DNA from 3 places in the Achromobacter sp. HNDS-1 genome. Region 3 is predicted to be linked to each of the others. Evidence: predicted binding sites of a transcription regulator. Region 3 holds the regulator's gene; each other region holds the start of a gene.
What was found. The regulator LexA, encoded in region 3, represses DNA repair genes until DNA is damaged. The targets are predictions, from matches to a motif close to ACTGTATNNNNATACAGT.

Region 1: a site for LexA is predicted at 1,502-1,519, ahead of ABFG95_RS22295 (PA0069 family radical SAM protein). Genes of this name have one in related genera too.
Region 2: a site for LexA is predicted at 2,313-2,330, ahead of recA (recombinase RecA). Genes of this name have one in related genera too.

The regions. Positions count from the first base shown of each region.
Region 1 covers NZ_CP157584.1:4,833,361-4,838,456, reverse strand. The annotation lists gene ABFG95_RS22300 (hypothetical protein) at 1-6, opposite strand, end outside; gene ABFG95_RS22295 (PA0069 family radical SAM protein) at 79-1,494, opposite strand; gene ABFG95_RS22290 (GTP-binding protein) at 1,707-3,005, opposite strand; gene cysD (sulfate adenylyltransferase subunit CysD) at 3,049-3,957, opposite strand; gene ABFG95_RS22280 (phosphoadenylyl-sulfate reductase) at 3,998-4,747, opposite strand; gene ABFG95_RS22275 (sulfate ABC transporter ATP-binding protein) at 4,744-5,096, opposite strand, start outside.
Region 2 covers NZ_CP157584.1:4,940,272-4,945,367, reverse strand. The annotation lists gene ABFG95_RS22845 (LysR family transcriptional regulator) at 1-163, shown strand, start outside; gene recX (recombination regulator RecX) at 221-958, opposite strand; gene recA (recombinase RecA) at 1,060-2,124, opposite strand; gene ABFG95_RS22830 (response regulator transcription factor) at 2,505-3,194, shown strand; gene ABFG95_RS22825 (sensor histidine kinase) at 3,310-4,686, shown strand; gene ABFG95_RS22820 (MFS transporter) at 4,927-5,096, shown strand, end outside.
Region 3 covers NZ_CP157584.1:692,159-697,254, forward strand. The annotation lists gene uvrB (excinuclease ABC subunit UvrB) at 1-1,108, opposite strand, end outside; gene ABFG95_RS03025 (amino acid aminotransferase) at 1,186-2,385, shown strand; gene lexA (transcriptional repressor LexA) at 2,540-3,190, shown strand; gene lon (endopeptidase La) at 3,305-5,096, opposite strand, start outside.

The sequences.
Region 1 (5,096 bases), 2.2 Mb from region 3:
GTTCATGAGGAACTCCTTGTAACGCAATCAGGAACCGCGGCAATTCGCCACGGCGGCAACCCGTGGGCGAGCCACGGGTCAGTCGAACAACGACAATTGCCCCGCGACCATGGCGCGCAGTTGGCGCGCACCGCGCCCGTAGGCGCCGGCCACGGGCATGGCACTGGGAAAAGGGACCCCTGAAGACGCTTGCGCGCCAACCGGGGATGGAAAAACGGAGACTTCGGCCGTACCGGCGGCGGCCGTGAACAACGAGGCGGAAGCGCCGGCGGACGCGGGCGGCTGGAAGCGGTCGCAGTCGAGCGACAGGCGGTGGCGATTCAGGCCCAGCTTGCGCGTCGCGACGGCGAAGCGCTGGCGCAGCAGGTCGGCCCAGATGCCGGTGCCGCGCATGCGCGAACCGAAGTTGGGATCGTTGCGGCGGCCGTTGCGCAGGTCTTCGATGCGATGGAGCACCCGCTGGGCGCGGTCCGGGAAATGGGCGTTGAGCCAGTCTTCGAACAGCGTCTTGACTTCCCAGGGCAGGCGGATGACGGTGTAGCTGGCGTAGTGCGCGCCGGCCGCCTTCGATTCCTGCAGGATGTGTTCCATGGCGTCATCGTTGATGAACGGGATCACGGGCGCCACCAGCACGCCGACCGGCACGCCGGCGGCGGTCAGGGTGCGCACGGCCTCCAGGCGGCGCCACGGAGCGGCGGCGCGCGGCTCGAGCGTGCGGGCCATGTCGGCGTCCAGCGTGGTGATGCTCATGTAGACCACCACCAGCTTCTGCTCGGCCAGCGCGGCCAGCAGGTCGAGGTCGCGCGCCACCAGGGCGTTCTTGGTGACGATGGTGAGGGGGTGGCGGGTCTCGAGCATCAGCTCGAGCATGCCGCGCGTCAGGCGCCAGTCGCGCTCGATGGGCTGGTAGGCGTCGGTGGCCGAGCCGATGTTGATGGGCGACGGCTTGTAGCCGGGCCGGCTGATTTCCGCCCGCAGCGCCTGGACCGCGTTGGCCTTGGCCACCAGCCGGGTTTCGAAGTCGAGGCCGGGGGAATAGCCCAGGTAGGAATGGGTGGGACGGGCGTAGCAATAGACGCAGCCATGCTCGCAGCCACGGTAGGGATTGACGGCCACGTCGAAGGGAATGTCGGGCGAATCGTTGCGCGACAGGATCTTGCGGGCTTCTTCGGCGGTGACGGTGGTCTTGGGAACCGCGGGCGCCCGGCGGACGTCGGGCAGGATGGGGATGACCGTGGCAGCCGCCAAGGCCGGGGCATCGGCCTGACCGGCCAGGCCGGTCTTATCGATGGAATCGTCAGGGGAAATATCGGGGACAGCATCGACGAAATCAGCCGGGAGACCCGAGCCGGACCAGCCGTCGTCGACCTGCGCGCGGTCGTCTTTCTGGAAGCGATGCCGAACATTAGTAACCGCACCCCGACCGCGCAAGGCGGCGGGGGCGGCAGCCGGGGACCCAGAACCGGCGGGAAAAGAATGATCGGTGCGTGCCATGAAAACTACTGTACAAAAACACAGTGGTTTTGACAAGCACCAAAAGCCTTTTCGTAAGACAGCCCCACTTTACCGCAAGACGAAGACGGCGTCCGGACAATTCGATTTCATCTTGCGATATCGCCCGGAAACCCGCGCCGGCATTGGATTTGGAATAAAAACAACACCCAAAAACCGGTGCGGGGCGGAGTCTTCCCGCCCCGACTTGCGGTTTACCGAAGCATGCCCGCCGCCGCGGTCTGATGCGTGGCTTCGTCGATCAGGATGAAGGCACCGGTGGCGGGCACATCGGCGTATCGATCGACCGCCAACGACTCGCGCGTGGTGAACGCGACGCGGCCAATGTCATTCATGCGCAGCGTGCCTTCGGTGTTCTCCACTTCCTGCAGTTCGTGGATGTCGCGATGCGAGAGCACCGCGCGGATCTTCGCCGACGTCAGTCGCGTGCCATGCTTGAGCAGATACTTGCGCGCGGGGTTGAGCGCCTGCGCATCGAGCCAGCACAGTTCCGCCTCGAATTCGCGCGCGACTTGCGCCGGCGCGGCCGCGTGCACGATCACGTCACCGCGCGAGACGTCGACGTCGCGGTCCAGTACCAGCGTCACCGAGTCGCCCGCCACCGCTTCATCGAGCGCGCGATCGAACAGCCGCACTTCCTGCACGCGCGCCGTCACGCCCGACGGCTGCACCACGATCTCGTCGCCGGGACGCAGCACGCCGCTGGCGATGCGGCCCGCGTAGCCGCGGAAATCGTCCCTGCTGCTGCCGTCGTGGCGCGACACCCACTGCACGGGAAAACGCAGCGGCCCCGCGCCGCCGTCACCGGCCAGTTCCAGCGATTCCAGCAGCGTCAACAGCGGCTGGCCGGCGTACCACGGCGTCTTGTCCGACCGCGTCACCACGTTGTCGCCGTTCAACGCCGATAGCGGCAGCGCGTGGAAGTGCGCGATGCCAAGCCGGGACGCCAGATCCGCGTAGGCGTCGCGGATGCGCTCGAACACGGCCTGGTCCCAATCCACCAGGTCCATCTTGTTGACGGCCACCACGATGTGGCGGATGCCCAGCAGGCGGGCGATGGTGCTGTGGCGCTTGGTCTGCGGCAGCAGATTGCCGTCGGCGGCGCGGGTGGCGTCGATCAGGATCACGGCGACGTCGGCGGTGGAGGCGCCGGTGACCATGTTGCGGGTGTACTGCTCGTGGCCGGGCGCGTCGGCGATGATGAACTTGCGCGCCGGGGTCGAGAAGTAGCGGTAGGCCACGTCGATCGTGATGCCCTGCTCGCGCTCGGCCTCCAGGCCATCCGTGAGCAGGGAGAAGTCGATGCCGCCCTCAGCCACGCGCTTGTACTTGGCGCGCGAGATGGCGTCGAGCTGGTCGGCGAACACGCCCTTGCTGTCATACAGCAGGCGGCCGATCAGCGTCGATTTGCCGTCGTCCACCGATCCCGCGGTGATCAGGCGCAGCACGCCCGAGTCGGCGCCCGAAAGAAAAGAATCGTTTACTGCGTTCATATGCGTCCCCTGTCGGCCGGCCAGGCGCCGGCCACTCGTGCGATCAGAAATAGCCTTCCTTCTTGCGGCGCTCCATCGAGGCCTCGGAAGTCTGGTCGTCCATGCGCGTGGCGCCGCGCTCGGTGATATCGGTCACCGCTGTCTCGGCGATGATGGCGGCGGTGTCGGCGGCATCCGAGGCCACCGGGCAGGTGCAGGAAATGTCGCCCACGGTGCGAAAGCGCACCGACAGGCGCTCGACGGTGTCGCCGTCCCGCGGCGGCGTCAGGCGCGTGACCGGCACCAGCAGGCCCTTGCGCCGCACCACCTCGCGCTCGTGACTGAAGTAGATCGACGGCAGCGCCAGCTGTTCGCGCTGGATGTACTGCCAGACGTCCAGCTCGGTCCAGTTGGAGATCGGGAACACCCGCATGTTCTCGCCGCGGTGCACCTTGGTGTTGAACAGGTTCCACAGTTCCGGGCGCTGGGCCTTGGGGTCCCACTGGCCGAACTCGTCGCGGAACGAGAAGATGCGCTCCTTGGCGCGCGCCTTTTCCTCGTCGCGGCGGGCGCCGCCGATGCAGGCGTCGAAGCCGAATTCCTCGATCGCCTCCAGCAGCGTCACGGCCTGCGCCGCGTTGCGCGAGTCGGTCTCGCGCCGCAGCACCACGCTGCCGCGCTTGATCGAGTCTTCCACGCTGCGCACGATCAGGGTCTCGCCCAGTTCGGCCGCGCGGGCGTCGCGGAAGGCGATGACCTCGTCGAAATTGTGGCCGGTGTCGATGTGCATAAGCGGAAACGGAAAGCGCCCCGGCCGGAACGCCTTTTCGGCCAGGCGCAGCAGCACCACCGAATCCTTGCCGCCCGAGAACAGCAACACGGGCTTCTCGCTCTCGGCCGCCACCTCGCGCATGATGAAAATGGCTTCCGATTCCAGCCAGTCCAGGTGGCTGCGTTGAATCACTGCGGACATAGGTATTCCCCTAAAACGAATTCTTGATACGTGACGGGCGTCAGGCGCGCGTGGTTTCCGCGACGATGCCGATGACCCGGTTGCCTGCGTGCAGGCCGCATTCCTTGGAGTCCGACGACTCCCACCACCAGCGCCCGGCCCGCAGGTCTTCGCCCGGGCGGATGGCGCGGGTACAGGGCTCGCAGCCGATGGACGGATAGCCCTGGTCGTGCAGCGGGTTGTAGGGAATGCCCAGGCCGCGGATCACGCCCCAGACATCCTCTTCGCGCCATTCGGCCAGCGGGTTGAACTTGTAGAGGCCGAAGGCGGCGTCGTCCTCTTCCAGGTGCAGTTCACCGCGCGTGGTCGATTGCGCGCGCCGCTGCCCGGTGATCCAGGCGCCGCGTCCGGCCAGCGCGCGCTTGAGCGGCTCGACCTTGCGGATCTGGCAACAGGCCTTGCGCAGCTCGACGCTCTCGTAGAAGGCGTAGGCGCCGTGCTCGGCCACATGGCGCTCGACCGCCCCGGACTCGGGTCGATACACGGTGATCTCGCGTCCGTAGCGTTCGCGCACCGCGTCCAGGACGCCCAGCGTTTCCGCGTGCAGCCGGCCGGTGTCCAGCGTGAAGACCTCCAGGTCCAGGCCGGCGCTGTAGATGGCGTGCGTCAGCACCATGTCCTCGGCCGCCAGCGACGAGGCCAGCGCCGCGTCGGGATAGCGCTGGCGCGCGTCCGCCAGCCGCGCAATCAGTTCGTGCCAGCGAACCGCAAGGGCCGGCGCCAGGCCGGCGGCGAGATCGGCGGCCGTCATGCTTGCACCGCGAAGACACGCGCCCGGCGCGGGCGGGCCAGCAGGATATCGCCATCGCGCAGCGCCAGTTCGCGATAGAGATGCTCGGGCACCTCGGCCTCGATGACGGCGTCGGAATCCTGGCTGGCCAATTCCAGGTAGGCGCTGGGGCCGGCCAGGTAGGCATGCGACAGGCGCACCGGGATGCCGGCGCCGCCAGCGTGATAGCGTTCGATATCGAATTCGTGCGGCCGCACGTAGGCGGTGGCGCGTTGCGACTCGGCCTGCGCCAGTTCAGGCGCCGGCAACGACAGCCCGGCGCCTTCCCAGACGCCGCGGCTCGCCACGCCCTGCAATTGATTGACGTCAC
Region 2 (5,096 bases), 2.1 Mb from region 3:
GGGTTGGCTGCGCCAGTGCCGGCTGGGGCCGCAAGGCGTGTGGCGCACCTTGTACGCGACGGTGCGCAGCGAGGACACCGACGCCTCGTACATCGACGAATTCCTGACGCTGACGCGCGATGTCTGCTTCAAGACGCTGACCGGCATCAAGTCGGCGAAATAGGAAAAACAGGAAAAAGGGCAAGGGCGGGCCGGCACCGGCCTTCGCCGCGCGGCCCGCTCAGTCGTCGTCGCCGGCGCCCAGGATGCGGCGGATGACGTCGTGCGCAAAGCCGCGGCTGGCCAGGAAGCGCGCCTGCTTGGCATAGGCGGCGCGGTCCTCGGGCCTGGCGCCGAAGCGTTTCTGCCAGACCTCGAGCGCGCGCTCGTATTCGGTGGCGCGCAATTGCTCGCGCAGCTCGGACACCTGGGCGTCATCCACGCCGTGCTGGCGCAATTCCTGCACGATGCGGGCCGCCCCCTGGCGCGACGCGCGGCGATGCACCAGGCTTTGCGCAAAACGCTCGGTCGACAGCCAGCCTTCCTTTTCCAGCGCGTCCAGCACGCGTTCGACCTCATCGGGGTCTTCGGCATGGGGCGCGAGTTTGCGCGCCAGCTCATCGCGGGCATGCTCGCGTCGCGACAGATAACCCACCGCGCGCATTTTCAGCGACGGCCCCTTGGGAGGCGTGCGGGGCTTGTCTTCGGATGTCCGCGCGCCCTCGCCCGTGTCATCGCCCTCGCCGTCCTTGCCACGCCGGCCGCGTCCGCTGGCCGCGCGCCGTTCGGAGCTGCGCTGCCACTGCGACGCCGGGGCGCTCGCGCCCTCGGGATCCTGGCCGGCCGCCGCGGAGGCTTCGGCAGCCCGCCGCAGGTCAGACGTGCGGCGCAGCCCCTCGGGCTTGGCCACGGTCTCGAATTCATCGTCCAGCCTGGCGCGCAGGCGATCAGCGGACGTGACGGACGGTTTCCAGCTCATGCGCTTCCTCTATGTGCCAGCGGCAGGCCTCCCGGGAAGGGAGCCTGCCGCTGGCGGCCGGGCTGGCGAGCCCGGCGCTATCCGATGACGCGACGACGCGATTACTCGTCGCTGTCGTCTTCGGCGGTGGGCACGAATTCCGCGGCGCGGCTGACGATGCCCTGGTTCTCGCGGACCCGGTTCTCGATCTCGATGGCCAGTTCCTTGTGTTCCTTCAAGTATTCGCGGACGTTGTCCTTGCCCTGGCCGATGCGGTTGCCGTTGTAGCTGTACCAGGCGCCGGACTTGTCCACCACATTGGCGGCCACGCCCAGGTCGATGATTTCGCCTTCACGCGAGATGCCGGCGCCGTACATGATGTCGAACTCGGCCTGCTTGAACGGGGGCGCGACCTTGTTCTTGACCACCTTGACGCGGGTTTCGTTGCCGACGACCTCGTCGCCCTTCTTGATCGAGCCGATGCGGCGGATGTCCAGGCGCACCGAGGCGTAGAACTTGAGCGCATTGCCGCCGGTGGTGGTTTCGGGGTTGCCGAACATCACGCCGATCTTCATGCGGATCTGGTTGATGAAGATGACCATGCAGTTGGTCTTCTTGATGGTGGCGGTCAGCTTGCGCAGCGCCTGGCTCATCAGGCGGGCCTGCAGGCCGGGCAGCGAATCGCCCATTTCGCCTTCGATTTCTGCCTTGGGCACCAGCGCCGCGACCGAGTCGACCACGATCAGGTCGACCGAGCCCGAGCGCACCAGCGCGTCGGTGATTTCCAGCGCCTGCTCGCCCGTGTCCGGCTGCGAGATCAGCAGGTCGGCCAGGTTGACGCCCAGCTTCGAGGCGTACTGCACGTCAAGCGCGTGTTCGGCGTCGACGAAGGCGCAGGTGCCGCCCAGCTTCTGCATTTCGGCCACGACCTGCAGGGTCAGGGTGGTCTTGCCCGAGGATTCCGGACCGTAGATTTCCACCACGCGGCCGCGCGGCAGGCCGCCGACGCCCAGCGCGATGTCCAGGCCCAGCGAGCCGGTCGACACCACCTGGATGTCATGCGAGACCTCGTTGTCGCCGTAGCGCATGATCGAGCCCTTGCCGAACTGCTTTTCGATCTGCGAGAGCGCGGCGGCCAGCGCCTTGGCTTTTTCCGAAGCGGCGGCCTTGGTGGTTTTGTCGTCCATGTAGTGTCCTGTCAGGTCTGGGTCTGTAACGTATCGGGGCGCGGCACGGGGTGTCGGTCAGCGCACGGGTTGTCGCAAGGGGTGATCGGGCCGTTGCCTGACAGCTGTTGCCAGAAAACTGGCAGTGCAAACTGTGGCGCTCAAGCGTGATCGGTAAAGCGATAGCGCAGATTATGGCATCGGATTGTACTGTACAAAAAAACAGTGTGCCACAGTTTTCCACGTATTCCCTGAGTGGGCAAGCCCGGTGCCGTATGACAGAATCGAGGAAAAAACTGGCGCTATGTCCCCATTGCGCTCCCGGCACGCCGCCCCGGCATCCCACCGAGGGCGGCACGCGTGCGCCGCTCACCCGGCGCCCTTCTTCTTTTCGACTGCCCATGCGCATCCTGATCGCGGAAGACGACAGCATCCTGGCCGACGGCCTGTCACGCTCGTTGCGTCACAACGGCTACGCGGTCGATGCCGTGCGCGACGGCCTGGCGGCCGATTCGGCGCTGGCGGCCCAGGCCTTCGACCTGCTGATCCTCGACCTCGGCCTGCCGCAACTGGCCGGCCTGGAGGTCCTGCGCCGGCTGCGGGCCCGCAATTCCGCCCTGCCCGTCCTGATCCTGACCGCCGCCGACAGTATCGAGCAACGCGTCAAGGGACTCGACTTGGGCGCCGACGACTACATGGCCAAGCCCTTCGCCCTGTCCGAGCTGGAAGCCCGCGTGCGCGCCCTGACCCGCCGCGGCGCCGGCGGCGGCGCCACGCTGCTCAAGCACGGCCGTCTCGTGTTCGACCAGACCGGGCGCGTTGCCATGGTCGACGACCAGACGCTGGACCTGTCCGCGCGCGAGGTCAGCCTGCTGGAGATCCTGCTGACCCGCAGCGGGCGCATGGTCAGCAAGACCCAGCTGGTCGACCACCTGTGCGAATGGGGCGAGGAAGTCAGCACCAATGCCATTGAGGTCTACGTGCACCGCCTGCGCAAGAAACTCGAGCCCAGCGGCGTGAAGATCGTGACGGTGCGCGGCCTGGGCTATTGCCTCGAACGGGACCAGGGTGCGGCCTACCTCGCAAGCTGAACCGCCACAGCCGGAGGCGCTCAACCAGGAAGCGCTGGATGTGATGCGGGCCGGGGCCCGCGGCCCCAGCTTTGCGCCGCCGCAACGTTCGCTGCTGGGCGAGATCCTCGACTGGATGCTGGCGCCGCTGTTTCTGCTGTGGCCCATGAGCGTCGCCATCACCTACGTGGTGGCGCAGAACATCGCCAACGTGCCGTACGATCGCGCGCTGGCCAACAACCTGCACGTGCTGACGCGCCAGGTCCACGCCCAGGACGGCCGCGCGGTGCTGCGCATGACCGACCCGGCGCGCGAGGTGCTGCGCGCCGATGAAACCGACAGCGTGTTCTGGCTGGCGCTGGGCAGCCGCGGCGAATACCTGGGCGGCGATCGCGCCCTGCCCCTGCCCGCGTCGGTCGGCCAGCCGCGCCCCGGCGAGGTGCAATACGAAGACGACACCCTGCGCGGCTTCGGTATCCGCCTGGCCTTCACCTGGGTCGACCTGAACCTGCCCAATACCCAGCCGGCGCTGCTGATCGTGGCCGAGACGGTGGAAAAGCGCACCCAACTGGCCAACGACATCATCAAAGGCGTGATCATTCCCCAGTTCGTGGTGCTGCCGATCGCGGTGCTGCTGGTGTGGTTCGGACTGTCGCGCGGCGTGGCGCCGCTGAACGCGCTGCAACAGCGGCTGCGGGCGCGCCGACCGGACGATCTTTCGCCCATCGACGAGCGCGCCGCGCCCTCCGAGATCGCGCCGCTGGTGGCGGCCATGAACGATCTGCTCGACCGCCTGTCGGCCAACGTGCAGGCGCAGCGCCGCTTCGTCGCCGATGCCGCGCACCAGTTGAAGACGCCGCTGGCCGGTCTGCGAACCCAGGCCGAGCTGGCCCTGCGCGATGCCAGCCCCGAGGAAATGCAGGCCAGCCTGCGCCAGCTGGTGACCGGCTCCGAGCGCGCCACCCGCCTGGTGAACCAGTTGCTGCTGCTGGCGCGGGCGGAAAACCCCAGCGCCATCGGCCTGGCCGCCACCGATCTGAACGCCATCGCCTACGAGCAGGCCATGCACTGGGTGCCACAAGCGCTGTCGCTGGGCACCGACCTGGGCTTCGAAGGCTCGGAGACGCCGGTGCTGATCAACGGCAACCCGCTGCTGCTGGCGGAGCTGCTCAACAACCTGGTCGACAACGCCCTGCGCTACACGCCGCGCGGCGGCCACATCACGGTGCGGGTGCAAGGCCACGGCGGCCAGGGCATCCTGGAGGTAGAGGACTCCGGCCCCGGCATCGCGCCGGAGGAGCGCGAGCGGGTCTTCGACCGCTTCTATCGGGTGCTGGGCACGCTGTCCGACGGCAGCGGGCTGGGCCTGGCGATCGTCAGGGAGATCGCCCAGAAGCACCAGGCGACGGTGCTCATCAGCGACCATCCGACGCCCCATTCCGAGCTGCCGGGCACCCGCATCCGCGTGGTCTTCCCGCTTTACGCCGAGCCGGTCGACGACCTCGGCGACTAGGTGCGCCCGCCCTGCGCGAATGCGGCGATGTGGCGCCAGGAGTTCCTCGTTCCGTCCCTAGGATTATCCCTAGCCTCCCAGGGAGAAATTACTTTTTGTTTCAATTTTAAGATTCAGGTAAGGGTCGCGTCAGAACCTCGTCAGCCTCGCGCTCCAACCTTGCCATAGCTCGATGTCGGCTCGCCGGCGGAGGGTCAAGCACGGCGGAAAACCGCCGGCCAGAAAAATCGAGGAGACATCATGAGCACAACTACCATGGCAGGTCGCGGTCCATCCGCGGATCCGCGCCCGATGACCAAGGATGAACGCCGTGTCATCTTTGCCTCGTCGCTGGGCACGGTGTTCGAGTGGTACGACTTTTATCTTTACGGTTCGCTGGCCGCGATCATCGCCCAGCACTTCTTCTCCGG
Region 3 (5,096 bases):
AGTCGATCAGCGTGGGCGGCGGCTCCCCCGGCGCGGCGCCGGACAGGTGGCGCGAGTAGTTCTCGATGCCCTTGCAGAATCCCAGTTCCTGCAGCATTTCCAGGTCGAAGCGGGTGCGCTGCTCAAGGCGCTGGGCCTCGACCAGGTGGCCGTCGTCGACGAAGCGCTTGGTGCGCTCGCGCAGCTCTTCCTTGATGGTCTCGATGGCGCGCAGCACGGTGTCGCGCGGCGTCACGTAGTGCGAACCGGGGTAAACGGTGAAGCGCGGCAACTTCTGGCGGATGCGGCCGGTCAGCGGATCGAACAGCTCAAGGCTTTCGATTTCGTCATCGAACAGCGTCAGGCGCAGCGCCAGCTCGGCGCTTTCCGCCGGGAAGATGTCGATGGTCTCGCCGCGCACGCGGAACACGCCGCGCGTGAATTCGGCGTCGTTGCGGGTGTACTGCATGGCCACCAGCCGCGCCAGGATCTCGCGCCGCGAAATCTGGTCGCCGGCGCGCAGGATCAGCACCATCGCGTGGTAGTCGCCGGGGTTGCCGATACCGTAGATGCACGACACGGTGCCGACGATGATGGTGTCGCGCCGTTCCAGCAGGCTCTTGGTGGCCGACAGGCGCATCTGCTCGATGTGCTCGTTGATCGACGAGTCCTTTTCAATGAACAGGTCGCGCGTCGGCACGTAGGCTTCGGGCTGGTAGTAGTCGTAGTACGAGACGAAGTACTCCACCGCGTTCTTGGGAAAGAACTCGCGCATTTCCGCGTACAGCTGCGCGGCCAGCGTCTTGTTGGGCGCCAGCACCAGCGCCGGCCGCCCCAGCTGGGCGATGACGTTGGCCATGGTGTAGGTCTTGCCCGAGCCGGTCACGCCCAGCAGCGTCTGGTACATCAGGCCGTCCTGCACGCCCTGGACCAATCCATCAATGGCGCCCGGCTGGTCGCCGGCGGGCGGATAGGGTTGGTACAGGTGGAACGGGCTGCCGGGGTAATCGACGTACCCCGGGCCGGGGGCCGCCGCGGCAGCGCCAGGGGCCGCATCGGCCGCCCCGTCGGTGACGGAGCCAACGGCTGCGGCACCCGCCGCGCTCGGGTCTATTGCGCTCTTAGGCATGCTAGACTGTTCCCAGGGTAAACCCCCCATTATCCACAGCACTTCCGACTGCGTCCACTCACCCTCAGCAGAGTCCCATGAGCACCCTTTTCGATTCCGTCGAACTCGCGCCGCGCGACCCCATTCTTGGTCTGAACGAACAATACAACGCGGACACCCGCCCCGGTAAAGTCAATCTGGGCGTGGGCGTGTACTACGACGACCAGGGTCGCATTCCCCTGCTGGGTGCCGTGCGCAAGGCGGAAATCGCCCGCATCGAGGCCGCCGCCGCTCGCGGCTACCTGCCGATCGAAGGCATCGCCGGCTACAACCAGGGCGCGCAAGCCCTGCTGATCGGCAAGGATTCCCCGCTGGCCGCCGCTGGCCGCGTCCTGACCACCCAGGCCCTGGGCGGCACCGGCGCGCTCAAGATCGGCGCCGACTTCCTGCGCCAGCTGCTGCCGACCTCCAAGGTCCTGATCAGCGATCCCAGCTGGGAAAACCACCGCGCGCTGTTCGAACGCGCCGGGTTCGAAGTCGGCACCTACGCCTACTACGATGCCGCCACCCGCGGCCTGAACTTCGACGGCATGCTGGCCGCCCTGAAGGCCGCGCCGGCCAACACCGTGGTCGTGCTGCACGCCTGCTGCCACAACCCCACCGGCGTCGATCCCACCTTCGACCAATGGAAGCAGATCGCCGCGGTCGTCAAGGAAAACAAGCTGGTGCCCTTCCTGGACATCGCCTACCAGGGCTTCGGCGAAGGCCTGCGCGAAGACGCCGCGGTCGTGCGCCTGTTCGCCGACCTCGACCTGACCATGTTCATCAGCTCGTCGTTCTCGAAGTCGTTCTCGCTGTACGGCGAGCGCGTCGGCGCCCTGACGGTCGTGGCTGGCAGCAAAGACGAAGCCACCCGCGTGCTGAGCCAGCTCAAGCGCGTCATCCGCACCAACTACTCCAACCCGCCCACCCACGGCGGCACGATCGTCTCCACGGTGCTGAACTCGCCCGAGCTGTTCGCCATGTGGGAAGAAGAACTCGGCGCCATGCGCGACCGCATCCGCCTGATGCGCAAGCAATTGGTCGAGAAAATCAAGGAACACGGCGGCAAGCAGGACTTCAGCTTCGTGCTGCAGCAGCGCGGCATGTTCTCGTACTCGGGCCTGACCTCGGCCCAGGTCGACCGCCTGCGCGAAGAGCACGGCGTCTACGCCGTCTCCAGCGGCCGCATCTGCGTCGCCGCGCTCAACAGCGGCAACATCGACCAGGTGGCCAAGGGCATCGCCGCGGTGCTGTAAGCCTCCCCCCGGCAACAGCCTCCAACGGGACCTTCGGGTCCCGTTTTCATTGCCTGTCACAAAACCATGTCCGCTCAACGCTTGCATTTTTGCGTTATGTCCCCCAGAATGCCGCTGTATATATGTACAGTCCGATTCCAAACGGATCACCGCCATGGCCAGCAAACTCACTGATCGTCAACAGCAAATCCTGGACCTCATCCGGCAAACCGTCGCGCGCACCGGCTTTCCGCCCACCCGCGCCGAGATCGCCCAGGCATTGGGATTCCGCTCGCCCAACGCGGCTGAAGACCATCTGAAGGCCCTGGCGCGCAAGGGGGCCATCGAGCTCACCGCCGGCGCTTCGCGCGGCATCCGCCTGAAGGATGCCTCGCCCGCGCAGACCCAGGCGCCGCTGCCCCTGCCCGGCCTGGCGCAGTTGCTGCTGCCGCTGGTCGGCCGCGTGGCCGCCGGCAGCCCGATCCTGGCGGCCGAACATGTCGAACGCGAAATCGGTGTCGACCCCGGCCTCTTCGCCCAGGCGCCCGACTACCTGCTCAAGGTGCGCGGCATGAGCATGCGTGACGCCGGCATCCTCGAAGGCGACCTGCTGGCCGTCAAAAAGGCGTCCGAGGCCCGCAACGGCCAGATCGTGGTTGCCCGCCTGGGCGACGACGTCACCGTCAAGCGCCTGCAGCGCCAGAACGGCCGCGTTGAACTGCTGCCCGAGAATCCTGACTTCAACGTCATCGTGGTCGAGGCAGACCAGGAATTCGCGCTGGAAGGCATCGCGGTCGGCCTGATCCGTCCGCACGCGCTGCACTGATCCGCCGCTTCCCTTCAGGCGCGCGCCCCTCGACGGCCGCGCCAAAAAAGAAACCCCGCGCAAGCGGGGTTTCTTTCATTGGGCATCCCTTGCGGGACGCCCCGGGGCCAGACATCAGTGCTTGAGCACGGGATCCGTCGAACCCGGCTCGGCCGGCTTGGCGACCAGCGGCTCCTTGACCGTTTCGTCTTCAGCCAGCGGCTCCGGCAGGCGTTCCAGGGCCAGTTCCAGCACCTTGTCGATCCAGCGGACCGGCACGATCTCGAGATGGTTCTTGACGTTGTCCGGGATCTCCGCCAAATCCTTGACGTTTTCTTCCGGGATCAAGACCGTCTTGATACCACCGCGATGGGCGGCCAGCAGCTTCTCCTTCAGGCCGCCGATCGGCAGGACTTCGCCACGCAGCGTGATCTCGCCGGTCATGGCGACGTCGGCGCGCACCGGGATGCGCGACAGGGCCGACACCATGGCCGTGGTGATCGCGATACCGGCGGACGGACCGTCCTTGGGCGTCGCGCCTTCCGGCACGTGCACGTGCATGTCGTGCTTCTCGAACACGCTGTCGGCAAAGCCCAGGCGACGCGCCCGCGAGCGCACCACCGTGCGGGCCGCCTCGACCGATTCCTTCATCACGTCGCCCAGCGAACCGGTGCGTTGGATCACGCCCTTGCCGGGCATGTCCGCCACTTCGATCGTGAGCAGGTCGCCACCGACTTCCGTCCAGGCCAGGCCGGTCACCTGACCGATCTGGTTTTCCTTTTCGGCCATGCCGAAGGTGTAGCGGCGCACGCCGAGGTAATCGCTGAGGTTGTCGCCCGTGACGTTGACCGGCTTGAGTTCGAAGGTCTTGCCTTCGGCCTTGGCGCGGTCGCTCTGGGTCAGCAGCTGCTTGATCACCTTGCGGCAGATCTTGCCCACTTCGCGTTCGAGCGCACGCACGCCGGCTTCGCGGGTGTAGTAGCGCACGATGTCGCGCAGCGCGCTGTCATCGACGGTCAGCTCGGTATCCTTGACGCCGTTGTTCTTCATCAGCTTGGGCAGCAGATGGTCGCGGGCGATGTGGATCTTTTCTTCCTCGGTGTAGCCCGACAGGCGGATCACTTCCATCCGGTCCAGCAGGGCCGGCGGAATGTTCAGCGTGTTGCTGGTGGCCACGAACATGACGTCCGACAGGTCGAAGTCGACTTCGATGTAGTGGTCCTGGAACGTGTGGTTCTGTTCCGGGTCCAGCACCTCGAGCAGCGCCGACGAGGGATCGCCGCGGAAATCCATGCCCAGCTTGTCGATCTCATCGAGCAGGAACAGGGGATTGCGCACGCCGACCTTCGACATGTTCTGGACGATCTTGCCGGGCATCGAACCGATGTAGGTACGACGGTGGCCGCGGATCTCGGCTTCGTCGCGCACGCCGCCCAGGGCCATGCGCACGAACTTGCGGTTCGTGGCCTTGGCGATGGACTGGCCCAGCGAGGTCTTGCCGACCCCGGGAGGACCGACCAGGCACAGGATCGGCGCCTTGACCTTGTCCACGCGCTGCTGCACCGCGAGATATTCGAGGATGCGCTCCTTCACCTTCTCCAGGCCGTAGTGGTCGTTGTCGAGCACGGTCTCGGCGTTGGCGATGGAGTTGTTGATCTTGCTCTTCTTCCTCCAGGGGAGGTTGATGAGCGTATCGATGTAGTTGCGCACCACGGTGGCTTCGGCCGACATGGGCGACATGAGCTTGAGCTTCTTGAGCTCGGCATCGGCCTTCTTGCGCGCCTCCTTGGGCATGTGCGCGGCGATGATCTTCTTTTCGAGCTCCTCGATGTCGGCGCCCTCTTCGCCTTCGCCCAACTCCTTCTGAATGGCCTTGACCTGCTCATTCAGGTAGTAGTCGCGCTGGCTCTTTTCCATCTGCTTCTTC